2 regions of the Veillonella dispar genome follow, and region 2 is predicted to be linked to the other one. Evidence: a T-box and tRNA genes for the amino acid it is inferred to sense, from the RefSeq annotation. Region 2 holds a T-box; the other holds one or more tRNA genes.
What was found. A T-box is a leader RNA that pairs with one kind of tRNA and senses whether it is charged. The one in region 2 lies ahead of thrS (threonine--tRNA ligase), so its partner is inferred to be a tRNA-Thr.
Positions count from the first base shown of each region.

Region 1: it encodes a tRNA-Thr, which carries the amino acid that the T-box ahead of thrS (threonine--tRNA ligase) is inferred to sense. The anticodon was not compared.

Region 1 covers NZ_LR134375.1:1,694,793-1,707,059, forward strand. The annotation lists gene nusG (transcription termination/antitermination protein NusG) at 1-250, opposite strand, end outside; gene secE (preprotein translocase subunit SecE) at 263-484, opposite strand; gene rpmG (50S ribosomal protein L33) at 526-675, opposite strand; gene EL171_RS07990 (nitric-oxide reductase large subunit) at 945-3,182, opposite strand; gene tuf (elongation factor Tu) at 3,360-4,547, opposite strand; tRNA gene EL171_RS08000 (tRNA-Met) at 4,788-4,864, opposite strand; tRNA gene EL171_RS08005 (tRNA-Thr) at 4,870-4,945, opposite strand; tRNA gene EL171_RS08010 (tRNA-Met) at 4,978-5,053, opposite strand; tRNA gene EL171_RS08015 (tRNA-Tyr) at 5,059-5,143, opposite strand; tRNA gene EL171_RS08020 (tRNA-Thr) at 5,154-5,229, opposite strand; partial or broken gene EL171_RS08025 (undecaprenyl-diphosphate phosphatase) at 5,414-6,063, opposite strand; gene brxF (BREX-3 system P-loop-containing protein BrxF) at 6,140-6,604, opposite strand; gene EL171_RS08035 (hypothetical protein) at 6,633-8,042, opposite strand; gene hypB (hydrogenase nickel incorporation protein HypB) at 8,039-8,692, opposite strand; gene hypA (hydrogenase maturation nickel metallochaperone HypA) at 8,708-9,049, opposite strand; gene EL171_RS08050 (bifunctional 5,10-methylenetetrahydrofolate dehydrogenase/5,10-methenyltetrahydrofolate cyclohydrolase) at 9,042-9,869, opposite strand; gene EL171_RS08055 (penicillin-binding transpeptidase domain-containing protein) at 9,988-11,955, opposite strand; gene EL171_RS08060 (CCA tRNA nucleotidyltransferase) at 11,955-12,267, opposite strand, start outside.
Region 2 covers NZ_LR134375.1:752,574-764,840, forward strand. The annotation lists gene mltG (endolytic transglycosylase MltG) at 117-1,523, shown strand; gene EL171_RS03450 (O-methyltransferase) at 1,547-2,155, shown strand; gene EL171_RS03455 (peptidase U32 family protein) at 2,155-3,396, shown strand; gene EL171_RS03460 (DUF4911 domain-containing protein) at 3,399-3,674, shown strand; gene EL171_RS03465 (hypothetical protein) at 3,685-4,674, shown strand; T-box leader at 4,845-5,077, shown strand; gene thrS (threonine--tRNA ligase) at 5,151-7,061, shown strand; gene EL171_RS03475 (MFS transporter) at 7,283-8,488, shown strand; gene EL171_RS03480 (DASS family sodium-coupled anion symporter) at 8,621-10,114, opposite strand; gene infC (translation initiation factor IF-3) at 10,518-11,036, shown strand; gene rpmI (50S ribosomal protein L35) at 11,058-11,255, shown strand; gene rplT (50S ribosomal protein L20) at 11,302-11,652, shown strand; gene EL171_RS03500 (hypothetical protein) at 11,775-12,267, shown strand, end outside.

The sequences.
Region 1 (12,267 bases), 940 kb from region 2:
TGTTGCGCACAACATACCAAGAGCGGTCGTTAACTTCCATTTCAACCAATACGTACCCAGGAAATATCTTACGTTTTACTACTTTTTTAACCCCATCTTTTTCGTCTATTTCGTCTTCAAGAGGTACCAAAATTCGGCTAATCACATCTTGTAGACCCATAGACTGAACTTTAAGTTCAAGAGTGGTTTTAACTTTATTTTCGTAGCCTGAATAGGTATGAATTACATACCACTTCTTATCTGCTTCCATGAAATGGCCCCCTTATCCAACAAAGTGCAACAACGTATTAAAAAGTTGGGCAAAGACTGCATCAAGTACATAAATAATAAAGGCGATAAAAATCGTCACTAAAAATACTACTATTGTGTAATTGATGAGTTCTTTTTTTGTTGGCCAGACTACTTTTTTAAGTTCAGCTTTCACACCGCGGAAGAATTTTCCAAATCCACCACGCTGCTGCACTGCTGAGTTAGACTTTGCCATTGTTTCACATCCTCAAATCAACAGGTAATGAATGATAAGAATTATTTTGTTTCACGGTGTAATGTATGTTTACCGCAGAATTTGCAATATTTCATCATTTCAATACGATCAGGATTGTTCTTTTTATTCTTGTTCGTTTGATAGTTACGTTGTTTGCAATCTGTGCAAGCTAAAGTAATGGCATTACGCATCCGGATACACCTCGCTTTTTATTTACTAATCTGTCTCTTGTACTCGAAAACGCTCGACTACATACTAAAGAAATATATCATACGTAGCAAGCGATGTCAAGAATTTTGAGCAACTCAAAAAAGCCAGGCACATGTACCTGACAGGGATAGTATAACAAAAAATGGCGTTCCTTGTCTAGAAAGGAACGCCATTAATATGGTAATAAATTATCACATATTTTTCATGCAATTTATGCCGTTAATGCATAGAATTATATTATGCCTGTCAATTACGATTTCTTCGGAAATAGAACTTTCACAATTTGCCAGAAGAATGCTACGGCACCAATGATTAGTATTGTATCACCAATCATACGAAGCCAACGCAAGTTTTGTAACAATGGTTGTTGCATAAATTCTTCGCTACGTGCAAACCACAAACCATGTGTAATGCTTGCCCACGCTTGGATAAGACCAATCGGCAATAAGCTGATGAGCACCATTAAGGCAAGGCCTATATTGAGAGCCCAGAACCCAAATTTCATCAATTTATCGTTGAATTCAACTTCAGGTCGAATATAACGAGCAATAAGGAATACAAAGCCTAAGCTTAAGAAACCATATACGCCAAACAATGCGGTATGCGCATGTACTGCAGTTGTATTAAGACCTTGAATGTAGAACAAGGATACAGGCATATTGATCAAGAAGCCGAAGACCCCCGCACCAACAAGATTCCAGAAGGATACCGCAATGAAGCAGTATACAGGCCATTTCAAACGATGCATCCAAGGTGCGCTGTGAAGACGTGTATAGTTTTCAAAGGCTTCATAACCTAATAGTACAAGTGGTACTACTTCCAATGCGGAGAAGGATGCGCCTGTCGCCACAATAGTAGAGGTAACACCTGTAAAGTATAGATGATGGAATGTGCCAGGAATGCCACCGATGAGATAAATAGCGCCAGAGGAAATGGCTGCCACAGTACCAGCACGATACGATACAAGACCAAGTGTAACAAAGATAAATGCCATCAATGTAGTAGAGAATACTTCGAAGAAGCCTTCTACCCAAAGATGAATTACCCACCAACGCCAGTACTCCATAATTGCTAAGTGGCTATGTTCACCATAGAACAAACCTGGACCATAGAAGATACCTACCATGATAACAGAGAAGATAAAGGCAGCAATAAGGTTTTTATCCCCTTTTTGTTTGAAAGCACCAATAATACTGCGTATCATGAGTACAAGCCAGAATAGAATACCAATGTATTCAATCCATTGCCAAATACGTCCTAGTTCTATATATTCGTAACCTTGGTGTCCGAGAAGGAAATTCCAGGCTGCTGGAATTTGATGTGCTACACCTAAATATGTGCCAGCGAAGGAACCAACTACGAGGACTACAAGCGCCCAGAATAAAATATCTACACCTAGCTTTTGATATTTAGGATCCTTACCACCATTAATGATTGGTGCCAAGAATAAACCAGCGCTCAAGAATGCCATAGCAATCCAGAACAAGGACGCTTGAATATGCCATGTACGCGCAATAGAATAAGGGAAATATTGTGCCAATGGAATACCATAGAACGCTTGGCCTTCTACAGTGTAGTGAGCAATAATGCCGCCCATCCCCAATTGGAATAAGAACAGTGCTAAGATTGTAAATAAATATTTACCTAATGCACGTTGAGATGGAGTTAAAGTAATCTTGCTAATTGGATCTTCTATTGGCAGAACCAGTGCATGCTCATCATCCTTTTTACCAAAGGCCCATAACCATACAACTACACCAATGCCACATAATAAGATAATAACACTCACAACAGACCATGCGATACTTTCAGGTGTAGGATTATGATCCAACAAAGGTTCATGTGGCCAGTTGTTTGTATACGTTGCATCCGTACCAGGACGTTGCGTAGAGGCCATCCAAGTAGTCCAGAAGAAGAAGCGTGCCATATCAATGCGATCTTGTAACTCAGGTAGTGTGTTATCCTTCATTGCAAAATGATCACGAGTCAATGTTAACTCAGGGTTATCACCGTACAACTCAACAAAATAACGACCTGTAATATTCATCGCCGTAATGCGTTCTGGAGATAAAACCACAGTTCCATCATCGCGAACAGCACTACCTAAATATTCTTCTTTTACAACTTCTTTAACTGCTGCTTGTTGTGCAGTTCCCAATTGGTTATAAAGAACCCCAAATGCCTCTTGAGATTTAATATCCAGCATTATAGATACTTCTTTATGCAACCAATCTGCAGTCCAGTCAGGTGCTTGATATGCGCCATGACCTAAAACGGTCCCTACCGATTGACCACCTGTAGATTGCCATGCCGATTGACCATGTAAAATATCTTCCTTAGTGAACAAGACTTGTCCATCTTGAGATACATACGCAGTCGGTACTGGCGGTGCTTGATGATACACATCAGTACCTAGATAACCAAGGATTGAAAAACCAATAATAAGTACGGCTACTACGGCTATCCAATACTTTTTGTATTCACCCATCACATTACCTCCTTTTCTATAAAAACACAAAAGGAGGGCCTTTGCCCTCCTTGAGATTATAATAACACTATTAGCAGAATAATTCTGTATCTTTGGTTACAAATACAATAATCAATATATAAGTTAATACAAAAATAGGACCCCAAACGGGGTCCTATTTACTACAAAGATTATGAATTAACCTTCGATTTCAGTTACAACGCCAGCGCCTACTGTATGGCCACCTTCGCGGATCGCGAAACGAAGACCTTCTTCGATAGCGATTGGAGTGATCAATTCGATATCCATTGTTACGTTATCGCCAGGCATACACATTTCTACACCTTCAGGAAGGTTTACAACACCTGTTACGTCTGTTGTACGGAAGTAGAATTGTGGACGGTAGTTGGAGAAGAATGGAGTATGACGGCCACCTTCTTCTTTAGTCAATACGTATACTTCTGCTTTGAATTTTGTGTGTGGGTTGATGGAACCTGGTTTAGCCAATACTTGACCACGTTCGATGTCTTTGCGGTCTACACCACGAAGCAATGCACCAACGTTATCACCTGCTACTGCAGAATCCAAAGTTTTACGGAACATTTCAAGACCAGTTACTACGTATTGTTCAGCTTTTTCTTTCAAGCCTACAACTTCTACTGTGTCGCCTACGTTTACTTGACCACGTTCAACACGGCCAGTTGCTACTGTACCACGACCAGTGATTGTGAATACGTCTTCCACAGGCATCAAGAAAGGTTTGTCAGTATCACGAACTGGAGTTGGGATGTAGGAGTCTACAGCGTCCATCAATTCGTCGATTTTAGCTACATATTGAGCGTCGCCTTCCAAAGCTTTCAAAGCGGAACCTACAACGATAGGTACTTCGTCGCCAGGGAATTCGTAGGAAGAAAGAAGTTCACGAACTTCCATTTCTACTAATTCGATCAATTCTTCGTCGTCAACCATGTCAGCTTTGTTCAAGAATACTACGATTGCAGGAACACCAACTTGGCGAGCCAACAAGATGTGTTCGCGAGTTTGAGGCATAGGGCCGTCAGCTGCGGAACATACCAAGATAGCGCCGTCCATTTGAGCCGCACCAGTGATCATGTTTTTAACATAGTCAGCATGGCCTGGGCAGTCAACGTGTGCATAGTGACGGTTAGCAGTTTCATACTCAACGTGTGCAGTGTTGATTGTGATACCACGTTCACGTTCTTCTGGAGCTTTATCGATGTTGCTGTAATCTTGGAATTCAGCTTGACCTTTTTCAGCTAATACTTTAGTGATTGCAGCTGTCAAAGTAGTTTTACCATGGTCAACGTGACCGATTGTACCAATGTTAACATGCGGTTTCGTACGTTCAAATTTTTCTTTTGCCATTAGGATTGTATCCTCCTTCACAAAAACAAATTACATTCTAGTATTAATATAATATATTAACCCTAATTTATCAATGGAATATAAGATTCCCTTATACATTATTATACCATATATAGAAAAACTTCTAAAAATACAAATATTCTTCTAAAATAAAAAAACTGACAAATGTAATCTTTACACTCATCAGCTTCAATTTATATTTTATGGAAAATAAAAAATCCTCACCAACGTGAGGTTTAATGGTGGCGGCACACGGATTTGAACCGCGGACACACCGGGTATGAACCGATTGCTCTAGCCAACTGAGCTATGCCGCCATGTATGGAGCTAGTGACCGGGATTGAACCGGTGACCTTATCCTTACCAAGGATACGCTCTGCCGACTGAGCTACACCAGCACAATGAACGATCATTTCACTGTGAATTTTTGTGGTTGCGGGGACAGGACTTGAACCTGCGACCTTCGGGTTATGAGCCCGACGAGCTACCAACTGCTCCACCCCGCTATAAATGGTGGAGGGAGAAGGATTCGAACCTTCGAAGTCGAAGACGGCAGATTTACAGTCTGCTCCCTTTGGCCGCTCGGGAATCCCTCCAAAAATAAAATGGAGCTGGCGATAGGAATTGAACCCACAACCTGCTGATTACAAGTCAGCTGCTCTACCAATTGAGCTACGCCAGCATCATTACGACAAGATGTATTTTATCATCCGCCTCACTAAGTGTCAAGAACTTTTTAAAAGCTTTTTTGAAGTTTTTTCGTTCACTGCGGTAACCCTTAGTGCTTAATCATAATAACATGAAACGATACCCTATGCAAGTATTTTTTCTAAACTTTTTAAACTTCATTTTTTCCTCATCGGCAATCATAGATAAAGGTAGATAATCGCTAGTATAGCAACAATAATTCTATAATATCCAAAGGAAGATAATGAAGAGCGATTTAAATACCATAAAAATACTTTTACAGTGATATACCCTACTATATACGATACTAATGTGCCAATGGCAAACATAATAATATCATTTAGTTCTAGTAAATGGATTACCCGTAACAAATCATACACGCAAACAATGATCATAACAGGTACAGCCATAATAAAAGAAAAATCAGCGGCAGCTCTACGCGTACATCCAATCAACATGCCTCCCGCAATGGTCGCACAAGGCCTACTATGACAGGAATTGGCCCAAATAGATACCCTTTAATAATATATTGTAAAAGATAGCCCGCTGTTAATACAGGTAGCACACCTGCCCCAATATGTAATAGAGATACGCCACGAGTTTTAATCCAATTCTTCCGTTTTAAAAAGCTATTAAAGGTCCGTCTATAATGTGTATATATAGCAAGAATAGCCCCAATTTGAATAAACACTTCAAATACATCGGCATGGGCGGCTTCAAAATTAAGCATATGCCCAATAATAATCATATGACCTGTACTAGATACAGGAATGCATTCGGTTATACCTTCTATAATACCCAAAATGAGGGCAATTATATATTGTTCCATGATATCACCTACCTTTATAAATGCGGTCATAACTCATGGCAATATATAATGCCCTCAGTAATCAATATAGCTTTAATTAATCAATAACCATAACACGTTCAGGTTTAGTAACTGTTACAACCGCATGTTTTGGATCATTATTGTGTTCTAAGTATAATTGATCACCTTCGAGATGACCACGCCAACCTACAACAATCGGATATGTTTTACTAATAGTCTTTAATAGTTCAAGAGGATTTAAATTTAAAATCGGTGCAAACAACACATTAATACCATCGATGAGCACCACTTCTGTATCACTACGACTTAATGCACGGCGAATTACTTCTTCTGCCAATTGTGGTCTTTCATCACGAGGTACTAACAAAAATTCTTCTTCAATAAGTTGTTTCGCTTCTAAGTACTTCCAACCTTTTTGCTCAGACAATTCACGAATTAGCAAACTTTTACCAGAACCAGGACCACCAACGATAAACAATATGCGTTCATCATCACCTTGAATTTTTTCCCAACGTTCTCTTACATCTTGAACAGTAACCATATCCTTTGCCTCCTCGCTGTGACCAATCCTACTTAACTGGACGGTCAGATAACATAACGGATTTGATATATTGGTTTTTATCATCTAGGGCAAACTGTAAATATGAATCGCTTGCCGCTGGATTTTTATATTCATATACGGTAGACGTGCCCGCATTTGTTGTAGATTCAACGATACGAGTTGGCATACCATACACAAAGAGCAATAGATACTTAGTATCGCCCATCGCGATGCCACGACGGGTAGGTGTGTAAATGTTTAACAATACGCGATTGATAAGATTTTTTTTATCAACACTTACACCATATTCGTTATATCCAATAAAGGTGGAACCAAACAACATACCTTGATGTTTCCAGTCGTTATTTGGATCATTAACAAAATGATCATTCAATTTATAGCCACGCAATACAAAATCATCAGCAGTCAACTTACCAGCTTCGAAATCATATACTGGAGCTTTAGGTAATCCAAATCTTGGCCATACTTGACCACTAATCATATCAACAGCTTCTACATTGCTTTGTTTGATGGTGAAAGCAATATATTCTTTCTGTTGTCCTAACATAGATTGTTGTTGGCTATTATTATTTGTATTCTCTATCGAGCCGTTAAAGTCCTTTTTTCGAGACAATGAATTTTCGGAATGACCTTCATAAAGGAAAATATAGCTTTCATTTTTCAAGTCACGCCACATCGCATTAGGACTGCCATAAGCAAATACCAATTCCATGCGCGTACTACCCACACCTATATCGCGTACAGTACGGGCGCCTTTTTTCGTACTATGAATATTAGTAATAGTATTTGGCTCAAAGAAATAGGTAGCCCCTTGACCTCGCAATTGATTGTTTATCAATCGTTCTTGAGTAGGTCCCGTATATACGGTTACCTCCAAATCTTTCATATAGTACGTCGTAAAGTTATCACGCACTACCGTTTTTTCTACATCTTTAGGTGCTACAAACTGATCACCTAAGCGGTACCCATCAATGGCATAATCATCTTCAGACCCTATGGTTGGTAAATTATTAGCCGTATAGGACTTGCCGATATCCGCCAAATTATTTTGCGTTACACTAGGCAAGGATCCTTCATTTTCGCTAGCTGCTTGCCAAAATTGTATGGAATCACCAAACTCGGTAACTGCCATTTGTTCGGCCAACCAACCTGTTTTTGTGTTTTCCTTCTTTATTTTTGTATCAATTTTAACGGCTTTAATCGGTGCATTATCTATATACGCAACAGAATTAGCCGCATCAGGTTCCACCGTTTCTACAGGTGCAGCAGTAGCTGCCGCATCATTTGTATCCTCTGTAGCTTCTACAGCCGTCGGTTTCACTGTGGAAATAGCCGGTTCTGCCGCATACCCTACCGTTGTAGCAGATAGGCCAACTAAAAGTGCCGCTACGATACGGCTCTTAATAGAATGATTCATCGATTACTCTCCAATTGCGCACGCAACCATGTCAACCATGGCTCTAACCCATTATGGGCCGTGCAACTTACTTCAAAAATCTCTCCTGTTGGATTCAAATTACGTATATCTTGTATTGCCTTGTCTTTTTTAAATGGTACATAAGGCAATAAATCTATCTTATTAATGAGAATAGCCTTTGACTCTTTAAAGATTAATGGGTATTTAAGAGGCTTATCTTCACCTTCAGTAACAGATAATACAGTTACTTTCATGCTTTCACCAATCTCAAATTCTGCAGGGCATACAAGGTTACCTACATTCTCGATAATGATCATATCCAGTTCATCAAGATTTAAATCACCTAGTGCATCTTGAATCATTTGTGCATCAAGATGGCAACCTCCCACTGTATTGATTTGAATAACAGGAACTCCTAATTCATGAATCCGTTCCGCATCCTTAGCAGTAAATAAATCACCTTCAATAACAGCAAGGCGGTAATCTTTTTTCAAATCATGTAAAGTTGCCTCTAACAGAGATGTTTTACCAGCTCCTGGAGAACCTAATAGATTAAATACAAAAATATTTTTTTCCTTAAACAACTGTTGTAAGGACTCTGCAATGGCATCATTTTTTGCCAATACATTAGTTTTAACTTGAACTTGCATGTCCTAACCTTTCTATCAATCGATATCCATGGAGGTCACTTGTAGTTCACGGCCACCAATGGTTTGTACGAAATGACTGTCACAATACGGACAGATAAATTTATAATTTTCTACAGGAAATGTTTTATCACAATCCAAGCACTTTCCTTCAATAGGAATGGTGTTGATTTCAATACGTGAGCCTTCTGCGGCGGTCCCCTTTGTAACGGCTTCCCAACAGAAAAGAAGCGAATCTGGTTCCACGCCACTCATAAGACCCAAATCGAGTTGAACAGAATGAATCACAGATGCATCGTGTTGGCGTAACGTATCGAGGGCTACATCAAGTATGCCTTCTGCTATAGACATCTCATGCATGGTATGCCTCATATACAGCTTCAAGCATCATAGTAGTCGTTACAGAGCCTACACCACCAGGTACTGGAGTAATTGCAGACGCAATATCTTTTACCGCTTCATAATCAACATCGCCTACCGTCTTACCTTCTAGTTCATTAATGCCTACATCGATAACAACAGCACCTGGCTTAATCATATCTGCTGTAATCATATGAGCACGACCCGCTGCAGCAATGACGATATCGCCTCGTTTTACTTGCTCTGCCAAATCAGGAGTTCTAGAATGGCACATTGTAACAGTACCATGTGCACCAAGGGTCATAAGAGCTACTGGTTTGCCAATAACTTGGCTACGACCGATTACTACCACATGTTTCCCCTCTACAGGAATATCGTAGTGATTCAAAATTGCCATGCACGCCTTAGCAGTACAAGGGGCAAAACCACCTTTACCTGCAGTTACAAGGCCAATATTGTACGTAGTTAAACCATCGATATCTTTTTTAGGATCTAGCATATCAATAAGAGCCTCTGTATCAATGTGTTTAGGCATCGGCATTAACGGTAAAATTCCATGAACAACCGCATCATTATTTAATTCTTGCAATGCTGTAACTACTTCATCCTGTGTAGCCGTTTCAGGTAATTCCTTTAATACAAAGCCATAGCCAAAGTTCTTAGCTGTCTTTTCCATAAATGTAGCATACATATGAGCCCCATGGTCTTCACCAACGAGTAATACTGCCATAGTAATTACAGAGTCGCCTACTGCTGCAACTTTTTCTTGTAAAATCGCCTTGTGAGCATCTGCTACTGCTTTACCGCGTAATTCAATCATGTGTATCTCCATTCATTCAAACTATCTATAAAATAAGGTGCCTCCGGAGAGGCACCTAAGTCTCTTATTCTATTATATAACGAACTGTCTATAATTTCTAATTATGACCGAATTCGTTTTATCTACGGAAATGAACAGTAATTGCTGTACCAGCCTGAACAGTTGTACCGCTACTTTCATCTTGAGATGTAGCCGTACCAGTTCCATCCGGTTTAAAGGCAAGTCCCGCCTTATGTAACCAATCACGCACTTCACCATAGGTAAAACCAGTAAAGTTAGGCAATGTAACAGAACCATCACTTCCCGGTTTTGGTTCAGGTAATGTATTAGCAGCTTTAACAGCTACTGGTGTACTTTCTTTAACATACGGACTCATTTGGTAATACCGTACAAGTTGAGATACGATGTCCTTAAATACAGGGGCTGCAATTTGACCACCATAAATAGAACCCTTTTGTGGGTCATCAATAACGACAAGAACTACAAATTTTGGATCCTCTACAGGGCCAAAGCCAATAAAGGACGCAATGTATTGTCCGTCGAGATAACCGCCATGTTTGGTATCTAGTTTTTCCGCCGTACCAGTTTTACCGCCGAAGTGATAACCTTCTACCATCGCTTTTGTACCGCCACCTTCGGATACTTCTTTTTCTAGAATATCTACAATGGTTTTAGCGGTTTCCGCCGGAACTGGTTGTCCCACAACAGATGTTTCAGTCGTACTTGTAACATCGCCTTGAGAGTTACTATAAGACTTGATGATATGTGGTTTCATCATAGCCCCACCATTAGAAAGTGCACCAAAGGCGCGAACCATTTGTAATGGTGTAACCGCAATACCTTGACCGATGGACATAGTCGCAACGTCTAGCTTACTCATATCCTCTGGATTATACAAAATACCTGCTCCTTCACCAGGCAATTCAATACCTGTTTCAGAACCAAAGCCATAATCACGTACATATTTCGAGAGAATATCTGCGCCTGTTAATGTACCAATTTCAGCCATACCAGTATTAATAGAGTACTTCAAAATATCTAGCAAACGAACAGGACCATATCCCTCACCATTCCAGTTTCTAATGATATGTCCATTGGCAGCGAAGGCCCCTTTATCGTTATACACAGTGTCTAACTTCCATTTGCCTGCTGCAAGAGCTGCAGATGCAATGATAGGTTTGAATGTAGAGCCTGGTTCATATAAATTGGTAACCGCAATATTTTTGAAAGCCTCTTCACCACTTTGGTTGTAGTTATTAGGATCATAACTTGGACGATTGGCCATCGCTAATATTTCACCGTTCTTTGGATCCATAACGATAACGCTGGCATGCTTAGCTCCTGTATCAACCATCGCCTTATCAAGAGCGCGTTCTGCAATAAATTGAATTGTTGCATCGATGGTTAAGGTTACACTTTTACCCTTATCTGGTAAAAATTTAGATAGTACGGAACCAAAGATGGCATTCCCTTTATTATCAGTAGCTACAATTTCTTGTTGTACGCCCCCCTTTAATTCGTCATCAAGAACCATTTCTAGCCCATCAAGGCCTTTATCATCAGTACCGACAAAGCCTAATACTTGTGCCGCTAAGACACCATTTGGATAATAGCGCTTAGATTCTTCAACGAAATTAAGGCCTGCAATATTATTATCCTTAATAACTTGTTGTACCCCTTTTGATTTGTCTGCATCCATCATACGATTCAACCAGACAAAGGCGGTATCCTCTTGCAAAGCTTTCACAATATTCTCTTTTGACATCGTTACGTACGGTGAGATGAGATCCGCAATCTCTTGAGGAGACTGTTTAATCATCTTCGGATCCGCATATAAAGATTTTGTAACTACACTCATCGCCAAAGGCTTGCCATTACGGTCATAGATTGTACCGCGCGGCGATTGTAATTTTCTATCTACTTGAACTTGTAATAAGTTTTTCTTCTCTAGGTCAAAGGTATCAAAGACCTGTAACTGTGCTAAACGCCCGATAAGGACGAAGGCAACGGTCATGAGTATGGCAAGGCACCACGTAGTGCGACTCCAATCACTCATGCGTAATAACGCTTTATTTAATAACTTCATCATTTCTCCACTGGACGGCGTAACTTATGGTCTAATGCATCATATAATGCATCTGGTTCATTGGGAATCACCCCATTTTGAACCTGACCTAATAAATACTGCAATCCTTCCCCCACTTTTTTCCCTGCAAGCTTAATAACTCGTTCGTCATAATTTAAATCCTTTGTATGGATAGGCATCTCTAGGCTAAGATCTGCCATACATTCACCAAAGGCTAAGGTGCCATCCGTCGATGCATAAGGCTTCCCACAGCCTAATACATCGGCAGCACAAACCTTAGATAATTGTTCCCATGCAATTCGCATAATTTGA
Region 2 (12,267 bases):
TGTTATATATTAAGATGCCCATAATATGATAATGTCCTTTTATATAGGGGAAATATGGACTTTATGGTATAATAAGATGATAAATACTGTTATGTTACTGAAAGGAACTCGACGTCGTGAGAAAAGCCTTAAGATATATTTTAATCCTTATTATTGTAGGCGTATTAATCATCGCAGGTGGTTTGGGAGCGATTTATTTAGTGCCAAACACCTTTGCTCAAGATGATGGTACACAAGTTCTTGTCATCGAAAAAGGGCAGACTGGCACTGAAATTGCAGACATGCTCTATGAACGAGGTCTTATTCGTTCCACACAAGGCTTTAAGCTTTGGTTATATTTGAGCGGTACCAATGATAAACTTCAAACTGGTCACTATCAAATTCCTAACAAGGTAACTGTGCGAGAACTCATTTCTTTATTACAAGAAGGTCATGTAGAATCTATTCGTGTTACAATTCCTGAAGGATACACAGTTGGTGATATAGCTATCGTTCTTGAAAAAAATCAAATTATGAAGGCAAAGGATTTCTTAGCAGAAGCAAAGACCTTTGTACCATATCCATATATGAAAGGTACAAGACCTGCTACATATCCGGTAGAGGGCTTCTTATTCCCAAGTACTTATGAAATTCCAGTAGGTGCAACGCCACGTGAAGTGATTCAAATGATGGCTGATGAAATGAATCGTTACCTCACACCGGCTGTGAAGAAACAAATTCAAGCTCAACACATGAGTATTCATGACTTTGTAACATTGGCATCCATTGTTGAACGTGAATCTTTATTTGATGCGGATCGTCCAACAATTGCAGGGGTATTTAAAAAACGGTTAGCCCATGGTATTCCATTGCAATCTGATGCGACAATTTCCTATGTACTTGGTTATGCAAAAGAAGATGTAACTATTGGTGATACGCAATTACAAAGCCCGTATAATACATACGTATCTAAAGGCTTGCCACCAGGACCAATTGCGAACCCTGGTAAAAAAGCATTAGATGCAGTCTTGCATTCTGAAGATACAGAGTATTTATACTTTGTAGCAGATAAAGATGGACATAACCACTTCTCTAAAACATATGAAGAACATTTAGCGGAAGTTCATAAAATCTATGGTAATGATACGGCTACATCCTCTAATACAGAGGCCGCAGTACAAGCAGGTCCTAACTATGACGTGGCTGTGGCAACGACAGAGCCTAACTACAATTACAGCTCTGAAGAAGCGGTGGAAGCAGATTCTCAATATGTTAATGTGGAACCTACGTACAAATATACACCAACAACGGTTCCAGCTGCTGAAATTCCAGCACCAACACCAGCTCCACAAGCACCAGCTCAATCTGCACCAGCAACTCAATCATCTAGTTCTAACTCTTATGTGCCAACTACAACACCTGCTCCAGAATCTATGCAAAATGTTGTACCAAGTACACAACAAGAACCTCATATTGAAGTAAAGCCAGCTGAATCTGTGGATCGTTCTACGTTGGTAGTTCCTAGTGGTAATAGCAATAAATAATGTAGGAGATTGAATCTACTTTCATGACATTAAATGATATTTTAAATGAACAGCGTATTTACGCGATGATTAATGATGTACCGATTCTACGAGAATCTGAGGTTCATCTCTTTGAAGAATTAATAGGTTTGTACCGGCCCACCTCTGTGTTAGAGGTGGGCACCGCCATTGGTTACTCTGCTTTGTTGATGGCTCCGCTACTCGACGAAGAGGAGGGACATATTACATCTATTGAACTAGATGATGTGCGTTACGAAATGGCGAAATATTATATTAACCAATCTGATTATGCCGATACAATTACATTGCTGAAAGGCGATGCGTCTCAAGTCTTAACGGAACTCACCGGTGAATATGATCTAGTATTTTTAGATGGTCCCAAAGGACAATATCTTAAACAATTAGAACTCATTTTGCCTCATGTGAAAGAAGGAGGCGTTATCCTCGCAGACAATGTACTTTTTAGAGGTTATGTAAGAGGCGATAAGGAGCCGCCAAAACGGTTTAAGACTATCGTAAAACGGTTAAAAGAATACTTAACGTATGTTGAAAATAAAGAATTGTTTAACACCACCATCTATCCAATGGGGGATGGTATGAGTGTGAGTGTGTGGAAAGGGCACAACAAATAATGGCAGAACATTTTATGGAATTGCTTTGTCCAGCCGGTAATATGGACAAGCTTAAAATGGCTATTCGCTACGGTGCGGATGCTGTATATTGTGCAGGCAAACGTTTTGGCTTGCGCGCAGGTAACTCTAATTTCTCCGACGAGGAATTAAAGGAAGCTGTAGAATTCGTACATGCGCATGGTAAAAAAATCCATGTAACATGTAATATCATTCCTCATAATGAGGACTTTGAAGGTTTAGAGGATTATTTGAAATTCCTTGAAAGTATCGGTGTTGATGCAATCATCGTTGCTGACATGGGTATTTTCAGCCTTGCTAAACGCGTGGCTCCAGGCCTTGAACTTCACGTAAGTACACAAGCATCTACTACAAACTGGCACACAGTTCAAATGTGGAAAGAATTGGGTGCTACACGTGTAGTAGCAGCTCGTGAAGTGTCTTTGGCTGACCTTAAAGAAATGAAGGACAATGTAGACATCGAAATCGAATCCTTCGTACATGGCTCCATGTGTATTTCTTACTCTGGTCGTTGTCTATTGTCTAACTACATGACAGGCAATCGTGATGCGAACCGCGGTCAATGTTCTCAATCTTGCCGTTGGAAATATTCCCTTGTTGAATCCAACCGACCTGGTGAATATTATCCAATTGAAGAAGATGAACATGGCACATATATCTTTAACTCTAAAGACTTGTGCTTGATTCACCGCATTCCTGATTTATATGAAGCTGGTATTGATAGCCTTAAAATTGAAGGCCGTATGAAATCCGTTCACTATTGTGCAACAGTAGCAAAGGTATACCGTACAGCTATCGATACATATCTTAAAGAAGGTAAAGACTGGTATGTTCGTCCAGAATGGATTGCAGAATTAGAAAAGATTTCTCACCGTCCATATACAGATGGTTTTGCAGAAGGCCGTCCTGACGAAACTGCTCAAAACTATGGTAAATCTACAAATACGCAAAGCCATGATTTCATCGGTTTAGTTTTGGGTTATAACGAAGAAGAAAAATACGTTGATCTTGAACAACGTAATAACTTTAAGGTAGGCGATAAAGTAGAATTCTGCCAACCTAAGGGTGAGCTTGTTGAGACTGTAATTGAAAAAATGACAGATGAAGATGGTAACCCAATCGATGTAGCACCACATGCTCAAATGAAAGTGCGCATTTACATGGATACACCACTTGAACCATATTCCATGATGCGTCGTGAGTGCAAACCTAAAGCGGAGTAATTATGCGTGGTACACCATTAGAACCGAGTAAATCTATCGGTGCATTTCCCGATGTACCAGATTTAGAGACCTCTGGAGAAGAGGCGTATGTGTTCTTTCATCTTGAGCCGAAGCATACAAACTATATCAATCGCATCATTGAAGGCTATGAATACTTAGGTGTTATGACCTCTGTAGATACGAGTGGTCGGTGCATGTTGCGCTGCACACCATCTACAAAACCATTAGCTATTGAAGTATTAACTAGCTTATCTGATTATGTCACTATAGAGAAATGAGAGTATATCTATGAAACAATCTATTTTGAAACGTGCATTATTAACAGCTTGCCTTAGTGTATCTATGGCTGGCGTAGCTATGGCGGGCCCAGTAGGTCCTGTTATCATTCCTCAAGCAGGGGATGTAGTAGTCATCAATCATGGTCCTGATATGACTTTCACAGGCAATATTAACTTTGATGTGGAAAGTCAAACTAATAACAACTTACAAATTGGTTCCACTGTGATTCCTAATGTGGTATACGGTGCTGCTTTCAACAAAACGGGTGCTCCAGATACAATTATCCCAGCTCAAACTTACGTGTATGTAGGTACAAAAGATGGAGCGAATGCTTTTACAGAAGCTAGTGATGCAGATAAAAAAGGTGCTAATTGGAATGTAGAAACATTGAAGAAAACTAAGTCTGGCGATGTACAATTGGCAAGCCGTGGCATTCCTGAAAAGCCATTGGCAAACCAAGTAGCTACTATTAAAGACTCCATTATGCTTAGCGCTGTAGATCTCAGTACAACAGAGGTAGGCCGCAATAGCAAGGGCGTTCTATATATGACAGTTCCTAAGGAATTGAAATTAACTGCGGATACAGGTATTCCTGAAGACGTACGGGAAACAATGCCAGCTATGTTCCGTGGTAAAATGGGTGACTCCCTCATGGTAAACCTTATGCCTCTAAATAATGACGAAAAACAACAATTAGCGGCAAACCCACACAATGCTAATGCAATCGTATTTAACCGTGGCATGAGCATGGCTAAAATGATTGGTTCCTCTGCACGTACAAGCAAAGTGTACACATACATGAAAGACCACTATTTGAACCTCGTTATTGTAGCAAAAGATTACGATGATAATGGTGCTCGTGGTAGCGGTGTTATGATGGTGTCTAAACAAGATAACTCTAATGATGTACTCTTAACACTCTACAAAGGCCCAGATCTTTCTAATAGCAAATTAGAAAAAGTAATTGGTGCCATGTTGTCTACAAACTTCAAACGCTAATAGATCTAACAAAATCTTCAAAGTTTAATAGATCTTACAAAACGGCTCGGTATACGGGCCGTTTTCTTTTTGTTTTAGGAGATAAGGGCGTTATGTTGAATTTATAGAATTTATGAAATTTACTATTGAACCGTATTGAATTTTTTAATTCCCTGTGATACTATAATCTAGTAAAAGTTATGCAAAGGACATGATTCTCATATCCCTGTGTACCAGAGAGAGGCTGATGCTGGAAATGCCTTACACATATATCAGAGTTACCCCCTTTAAACTGATTTGTCGAACCTAAGTAGGCAAATACGGCCGCCACCGTTATCGGGCTTAATGAAGTGAATTAACTATACACATATATTCGTATAGGTAGTTAACTAGGGTGGAACCGCGAATGATCTTCGTCCCTTGTTTTGTAGGGATAGAGGGTCTTTTTTTATTACAAAAATCCAGTCTATCCTAGATAATAATTGGAGGAAATTAAAATGGCAGATGTAAAAATCATTTTACCTGATGGTAGTGCTAAGGAATACGCTGCTGGCACTACTCTTGGGGAAGCAGTAAAACAATTATCTAACAGCTTGGCTAAAAAAGTACTAGCTGCAAACGTAAATGGCGAATTAACAGACCTTCGCGAAGAACTTGTTGATGGTTCTGAAGTAGCATTCTTAACATTCGAAGAAGATGGTGGTAAACATACATTGCGCCACACAGCTTCTCATATCTTGGCTCAAGCAGTTAAACGCTTATGGCCTGAGGCTAAATTGGCTATCGGTCCTGCAATCGATAAAGGCTTCTACTATGATATCGATATGGAACATACTTTGACTCCTGAAGATTTGGGTAAAATCGAAAAGGAAATGAGCCGTATTGTAAAAGAAAACTTGCCTATCACTAAATCCGTAATGTCTCGTCAAGAAGCTATCGAGTTCTTCAAATCTAAAAATGAAGACTACAAGGTAGAATTGATCGAAGATCTTCCTGAAGATGCTGTTATCTCTTGCTATGCGCAAGGTGACTTCATCGATCTTTGTGCAGGTCCTCACGTGGCATCCACTGGTAAGGTGAAAGCTTTCAAATTACAAAGCATTGCAGGTGCATACTGGCGCGGCGATGAAAAGAACAAAATGTTGCAACGTATTTACGGTACAGCATTTGAAAAGAAAGAAGAACTTGATGCATACCTTCACTTGCTTGAAGAAGCAGCTAAACGCGACCATCGTAAACTTGGTAAAGAACTTGGCTTGTTCGTTATCAAAGAAGAAGGTCCTGGATTCCCATTCTTCTTACCAAAAGGTATGGCACTTCGCAACGAATTGGAAAACTTCTGGCGTGAAGTTCACCATGAATTTGATTACGAAGAAATTCGTACACCAATCATCTTAAATAAACAATTGTGGGAAACATCTGGTCACTGGTTCCATTACCGTGAAAATATGTACACTACAATTATTGATGATGAAGAATATGCAATTAAACCAATGAACTGCCCAGGCGGTATCTTGGTTTACCAAAACGAAATGCACTCCTACCGTGACTTCCCATTGCGTTACGCTGAACTTGGCTTAGTTCACCGTCATGAATTGTCCGGTGCATTACATGGCTTATTCCGTGTACGTGCGTTTACTCAAGATGATGCTCACGTATTCATGTTGCCAGATCAAATGCAATCTGAATTGATGAAAGTTATCGAATTGTTCGACCGTATTTATAGCCAATTCGGCTTGAAATACCATGTAGAATTATCTACTAAACCAGACAATGCAATGGGTGATGATGCAATCTGGGAAGCAGCTACAGAAGCATTGCGCAATGCCATTGAAGCAAAAGGTATTCCTTACGTAATCAACCCTGGCGACGGTGCTTTCTATGGTCCTAAACTTGACTACCATATCGAAGACTCCTTAGGTCGTACATGGCAATGTGGTACTATCCAATTGGATATGAACTTGCCTGAACGTTTCCAAATTGAATATGTTGGTGAAGATGGTCAAAAACATCGTCCTATCATGATTCACCGTGCATGCTTCGGCTCTATGGAACGTTTCATCGGTATCTTAACTGAACACTATGCAGGTGCATTCCCAACTTGGATGGCTCCTGTACAAGTTAAAATCTTGCCTATCTCTGAAAAACATGTTGAATATGCTAAAGAATTGGCAAAACAAATGCACCGCGACTATGTACGTGTAGAAGTGGATGATCGTAGCGAAAAAATCGGCTACAAAATCCGCCAAGCACAAATGGCAAAAGTTCCTTACATGCTTGTTGTAGGTGATAAAGAAGTTGAAGAAGGTACAGTTAACGTTCGTAAACACGGTGGTGACGAATTAGGTTCCATACCATTCGATGAATTCTTCAATTCCATTAAAATTGAAATAAAAGAACGTAACTAATTGATTTAGATGACTTATCCATCAATATAGTTGATGCGGATATGATGAGTTGTTATATTTAATTGGTTATAATCTAATCTCTTATATGTGTTAAAATAAACATATATAAATTTAGCCCCCATATACTAAGCCTTTCATTAGACTTAAGTCTAGGAGTTGGCCATTTGTATAGTGGGGGCTATCTCTTTAATTGTTACCTGTGAGTAGCGAAAGGAAATATTATGAAAGAAGTAAATTCATACGGCTGGAAAGCAGTCATTGGGTCTTCCATTGGTTATGCAATGGATGGTTTTGATCTCTTGATTTTAGGCTTTATGCTAACCTTAATTTCTGGAGATTTAGGCTTGACTACAGGTCAAGCCGGTTCTCTTGTAACGTGGACCTTGGTAGGTGCCGTACTAGGTGGCTTTATCTTTGGTACCTTGTCCGATAAGTTTGGTCGCGTTCGCGTATTGACTTGGACTATCGTACTTTTTGCGGTATTTACAGGTCTTTGTGCCTTTGCTCAAGGGTATTGGGATCTTCTTATTTACCGTACAATCGCTGGTATTGGTCTAGGTGGTGAATTTGGGATTGGCATGGCACTAGCTGCCGAAGCTTGGCCTGCTAAGCACCGTGCTAAAGCAACAAGTTATGTTGCCCTTGGTTGGCAATTAGGCGTATTAGCGGCCGCTTTGTTAACACCGTTACTCATTCCTATTATTGGGTGGCGCGGGATGTTTATGGTCGGTATTATTCCTGCCTTGGTTGCTTGGGTATTCCGAGCTAAACTACATGAACCAGAAATCTTTGTACAAAGTAAAGAATCTAAGGAACATTCACATACTAACTCTTTCAAGTTATTAGTAAAAGATGTAAGAACAACAAAGACATCTATTGGTGTTGCTATTTTAACATCAGTTCAAAACTTTGGTTATTACGGTATTATGATTTGGTTACCTAATTTCTTAAGTAAGCAATTAGGTTTCTCCCTTACAAAATCCGGTTTATGGACAGCTGTTACTGTATGTGGCATGATGGTTGGTATTTGGCTATTTGGACGTTTGGCAGATAAAATCGGTCGTAAACCTACATTTATTCTATTCCAAGTATGTGCTGTAGCATCTATTTTGATTTACTCTCAACTATCTGATCCAACAGCTATGCTATTTGCTGGGGCAATTTTAGGGGCCTCTGTAAATGGTATGATGGGTGGTTATGGTGCCTTGATGGCAGAAGCATACCCAACAACTGCCCGTGCAACAGCTCAAAATGTACTATTTAACATAGGCCGTGCTGTAGGCGGCTTTAGCCCAATGGTAGTAGGCATGATCATCTCTATGTACTCCTACCAAGTAGCAATTGCATTCCTAGCTATTATCTACGTACTTGATATTCTAGCAACTGTATTCTTAATTCCTGAACTTAAAGGTAAAGAATTAGAATAATGTATTGAATTAATTTAGAGTAAATATATTGTGCTCTTTAGGTTATTAATCAATTGAAAATAGTGAATTTAAAAGGCTCTGTCTTATGACAGAGCCTTTTGGTTTATATATAATTTTTATGAAAGTACAGTATTATGCGATACCAATCCAGTGCCAGTATGTTAGGGCAAATACGAGCATCATAACATAGCCGATGATGGTTAATGGAATGCCTGTAGTCATAAATGTTTTTACGTCGAATGTGTCTGTACCGTAAGCCACCATACCTTGTGGTGAGTTTACTGGTAATACTAGACCGAAGCAGATAGCGTATTGCATGAGCATGGTTACGCCGATTGGGTTAAGACCTTCTGCATTGTGACCTACTACGATGGATATTACGATAGGAATCATAGCAGAGGAGAGGGCTGTAGCAGAGGCAAAGCCTAGGTGAATGACAATGAGGAAGGCAGCCATTACAGCAATTAAAATAAATACGCTGGCGCTTTCAAGGGAGAAAGCATTTACGAATACTTGAGCAAGCCAAGTGGCTGCTTTTGTTTTAAGTAATACAGAGCCAAGGCCGATACCAGCACCAAACATAACGATGGAGCCCCAGTCGATGTTTGGCTGTGCAAACTTCCAATCCATTATGCCAATTTTAGGGAAGAAGAATAATGCAATGGCAATTATTGTTGTAGTCGTTGTGTCGATGGAATGTAGCTTACCCCCAGTAGCCCATAATGCAAGTAGTCCAATAGAGATACATAATAGTTTCTTTTCATCATTGCTCATAGGGCCGATTTCTTGGAGCATTTTAGCGAGCTGTACATCGCCACCTACAAGTTCTTTGAACTCCGGTTTAATTAATGCTTGTGTTAAGAAGTAGGCGATGATAACCATAGTAATAGAGAATGGAGCTGCTGCGGTTAGCCAATCAATCCAACTAATAGAAGTATTCATCTGAGTTTGCATAAAACCTACGGCTACAAGATTTTGTGCAGCCGCTGTTTGGATCATAATATTCCAGAATGTATCGGCCTGTACGGCACCTACCATGAGGAGTGCTGCTACGCGGCTTTTACGTTCAATACCTAAGTTCTCAACAATACCGATGATAATTGGTGCTAAACAGGCAATACGGGCTGTTGCACTCGGTACGAAGAAGGCGAGGATAAGGCCTGTAATAATAACACCTAAATAAATCCGGCTTACTTTAGTACCAACGCTAGACAGTACTAACATGGCAATACGACGATCTAGACCTGTCTTACGCATAGCTACAGAGATAAACATAGCAGCGCCTACGAGAATCATGGCCGGTGAAGAATAACCAGAAATGATGAGTTTTAACGCATTGGCTGTGCCCATAGCCTTAGCAGGTGCTTCTGGATTTGGTGAGAAACCTAATAGTAGCGCCGTAAGCGCTGTAATCATGGTGGCGCTTACTGGATAGGAAACAGCTGATGTCATCCACAGGATGATAGCAAAGGCGAGCACACCGATCATACGATGACCACCGGTAGATAATGTGTCCGGTGTAGGCAATAATAAAATAGCACCTAAAACAATAAAGGATAAAATAAGTCCAATATTTTGAGCCGTTGTACGCGCCTTTTGTGGAGGGGCAGTGGTTGTTACACTCATAATAAAACTCCTTTCTATTTGTATCATAACTATTACTGTATAATAATAAATAAGGTAAACTATATAAGCTAGACTATTCTATAAATATTATTGTATCGTATTTTCTATAGAATTAGTTGTATAATTTATAAGAATATTGTATACATAAAGAGAGAACGGTGTCAGTAAGTATACCTATATACAGAAATTCTAATGTCTGTTATACTATAAGAGTTGTAATAATAAATTTATTGAGAAAGGATCAATATTCTTATTGACTTTCACTATTCGATTTGTTATTATAATTAAGTAATTTATGAAGCAGAGGCCATCCGCCACTCACCTAATACCAAGAAGTATGAGGTTAATATAGAGAACTCTATTCGGATGGTGTTTGCCGTCCGTTTTTTTTATTCTCTTGGAGGTGAACGCTATTAGCAAGGATACACCACGCATTAATGAAGAGATTCGTGCTCGTGAACTTCGTGTCGTAGGTCCTGAAAACGAACAAATCGGCATCATGTCTGGCCGTGAGGCGTTGGCATTAGCTGAAGAAAAGCATCTTGATCTTGTGGAAATTGCACCTAACGCTAAACCACCAGTAGCTCGCATTATGAACTACGGTAAATATCGTTACGAACAACAAAAACGCGAGAAAGAAGCGAAGAAGAAACAAAAAATCGTAACTTTAAAAGAAGTTAAGTTACGTCCACATATTGAAGACCATGACTTTTACGTAAAAATGAAAAACGCATCCAAATTCTTGGGTGAAGGTAATAAAGTAAAAGTAACTATCATGTTCCGCGGTCGTGAACTTTCACATCCAGAACTAGGCATGGCAGTATTGACACGTTTCGCTGAAGAACTCAAAGAAACAGCGTCTATTGAAAAAGCAGCTAAATTAGAAGGTCGTAACATGACCATGATTTTAGTAAGTAAATAATGTTTTGGGAGGATTATAATTATGCCAAAAATTAAAACTCGTCGCGCAGCGGCTAAACGTTTCGCAGTAACTGGTACTGGTGAATTCAAGCGTGCAAAAGCTTTCAAAAGCCACATTCTTGAGAAAAAATCTCCAGCTCGTAAACGTAATTTGCGTAAAGCTACATTGGTTGCAAAAGCTGACCACAAACGCGTAGCTAAATGCTTACCATACGCTTAATCGTTAACTATTAGATCGATATATCGTAATTTAGGAGGAATATACAATGGCAAGAGTGAAAAAGGGCGTTACAGCTCATGCACGTCATAAAAAGATTTTAAAATTAGCTAAAGGTTACCGCGGTACACGTTCTCGTTTGTTCAAAAAAGCTAACGAAACAGTAATGAAAGCGTTGTACTACGCTCGTCGTGACCGTCGTGCGAAAAAACGCGAATTCCGTCAATTGTGGATCGCTCGTATCAACGCAGCGGCTCGCATCAATGGCACAACTTACAGCCGTTTCATCGCTGGTTTGGCTAAAGCAGGCGTTGAAGTTAACCGTAAAATGTTGGCTGACTTGGCAGTTAACGATGCAGCAGCATTCGCTAAACTTGTTGAAGTAGCTAAAAACGCTTAATAGCATAACAATACAGACTAAGGACTCTCTTTGGAGGGTCCTTTTTTGTATGGTGAAAGTATGATATATTGAAAATACATATCGTGTTGTGTAAAAGCGGGCGAATAGAGGAGGCGCAGGCAATGGAACAATTATTTTATCTATTGATACCCTTAGGACTTTGTTTGTTCTATTTAGGTATTAAAAATACGATTCGTTTTGGTAGAGCCAAGATGCTCTATGAAATGCCCTATGTAAATAAAGAAGGCACCTTTACGTTAGAGCGAGCAGGTACGTATGGCCTATGGCTTAGTGGAAAAATGTTTACAAAGGCGCCTATTGGCGAATTTGGTTTTAACTTAGTTGATGAAAAAACGGGAAGGACAATTCCTTTATTTCTATCTATTATGCGCGCCCGAGTTAATGGTATTACTCACTCAAGAATGGAATTATATACCTTTGATGCGGGTCCAGGCACCTATAGACTATCCGTTACAGAAGATCCCTTTGTACTAGATGCAGTTATGAAAAAAGTAGGCGATAAGGTAATTAAAGGTGCTATTGATTATAATCAATTTACTATACAAATCTACACACATACATCCTTTGTTCTAATGTTTATATCAATTTGGATGA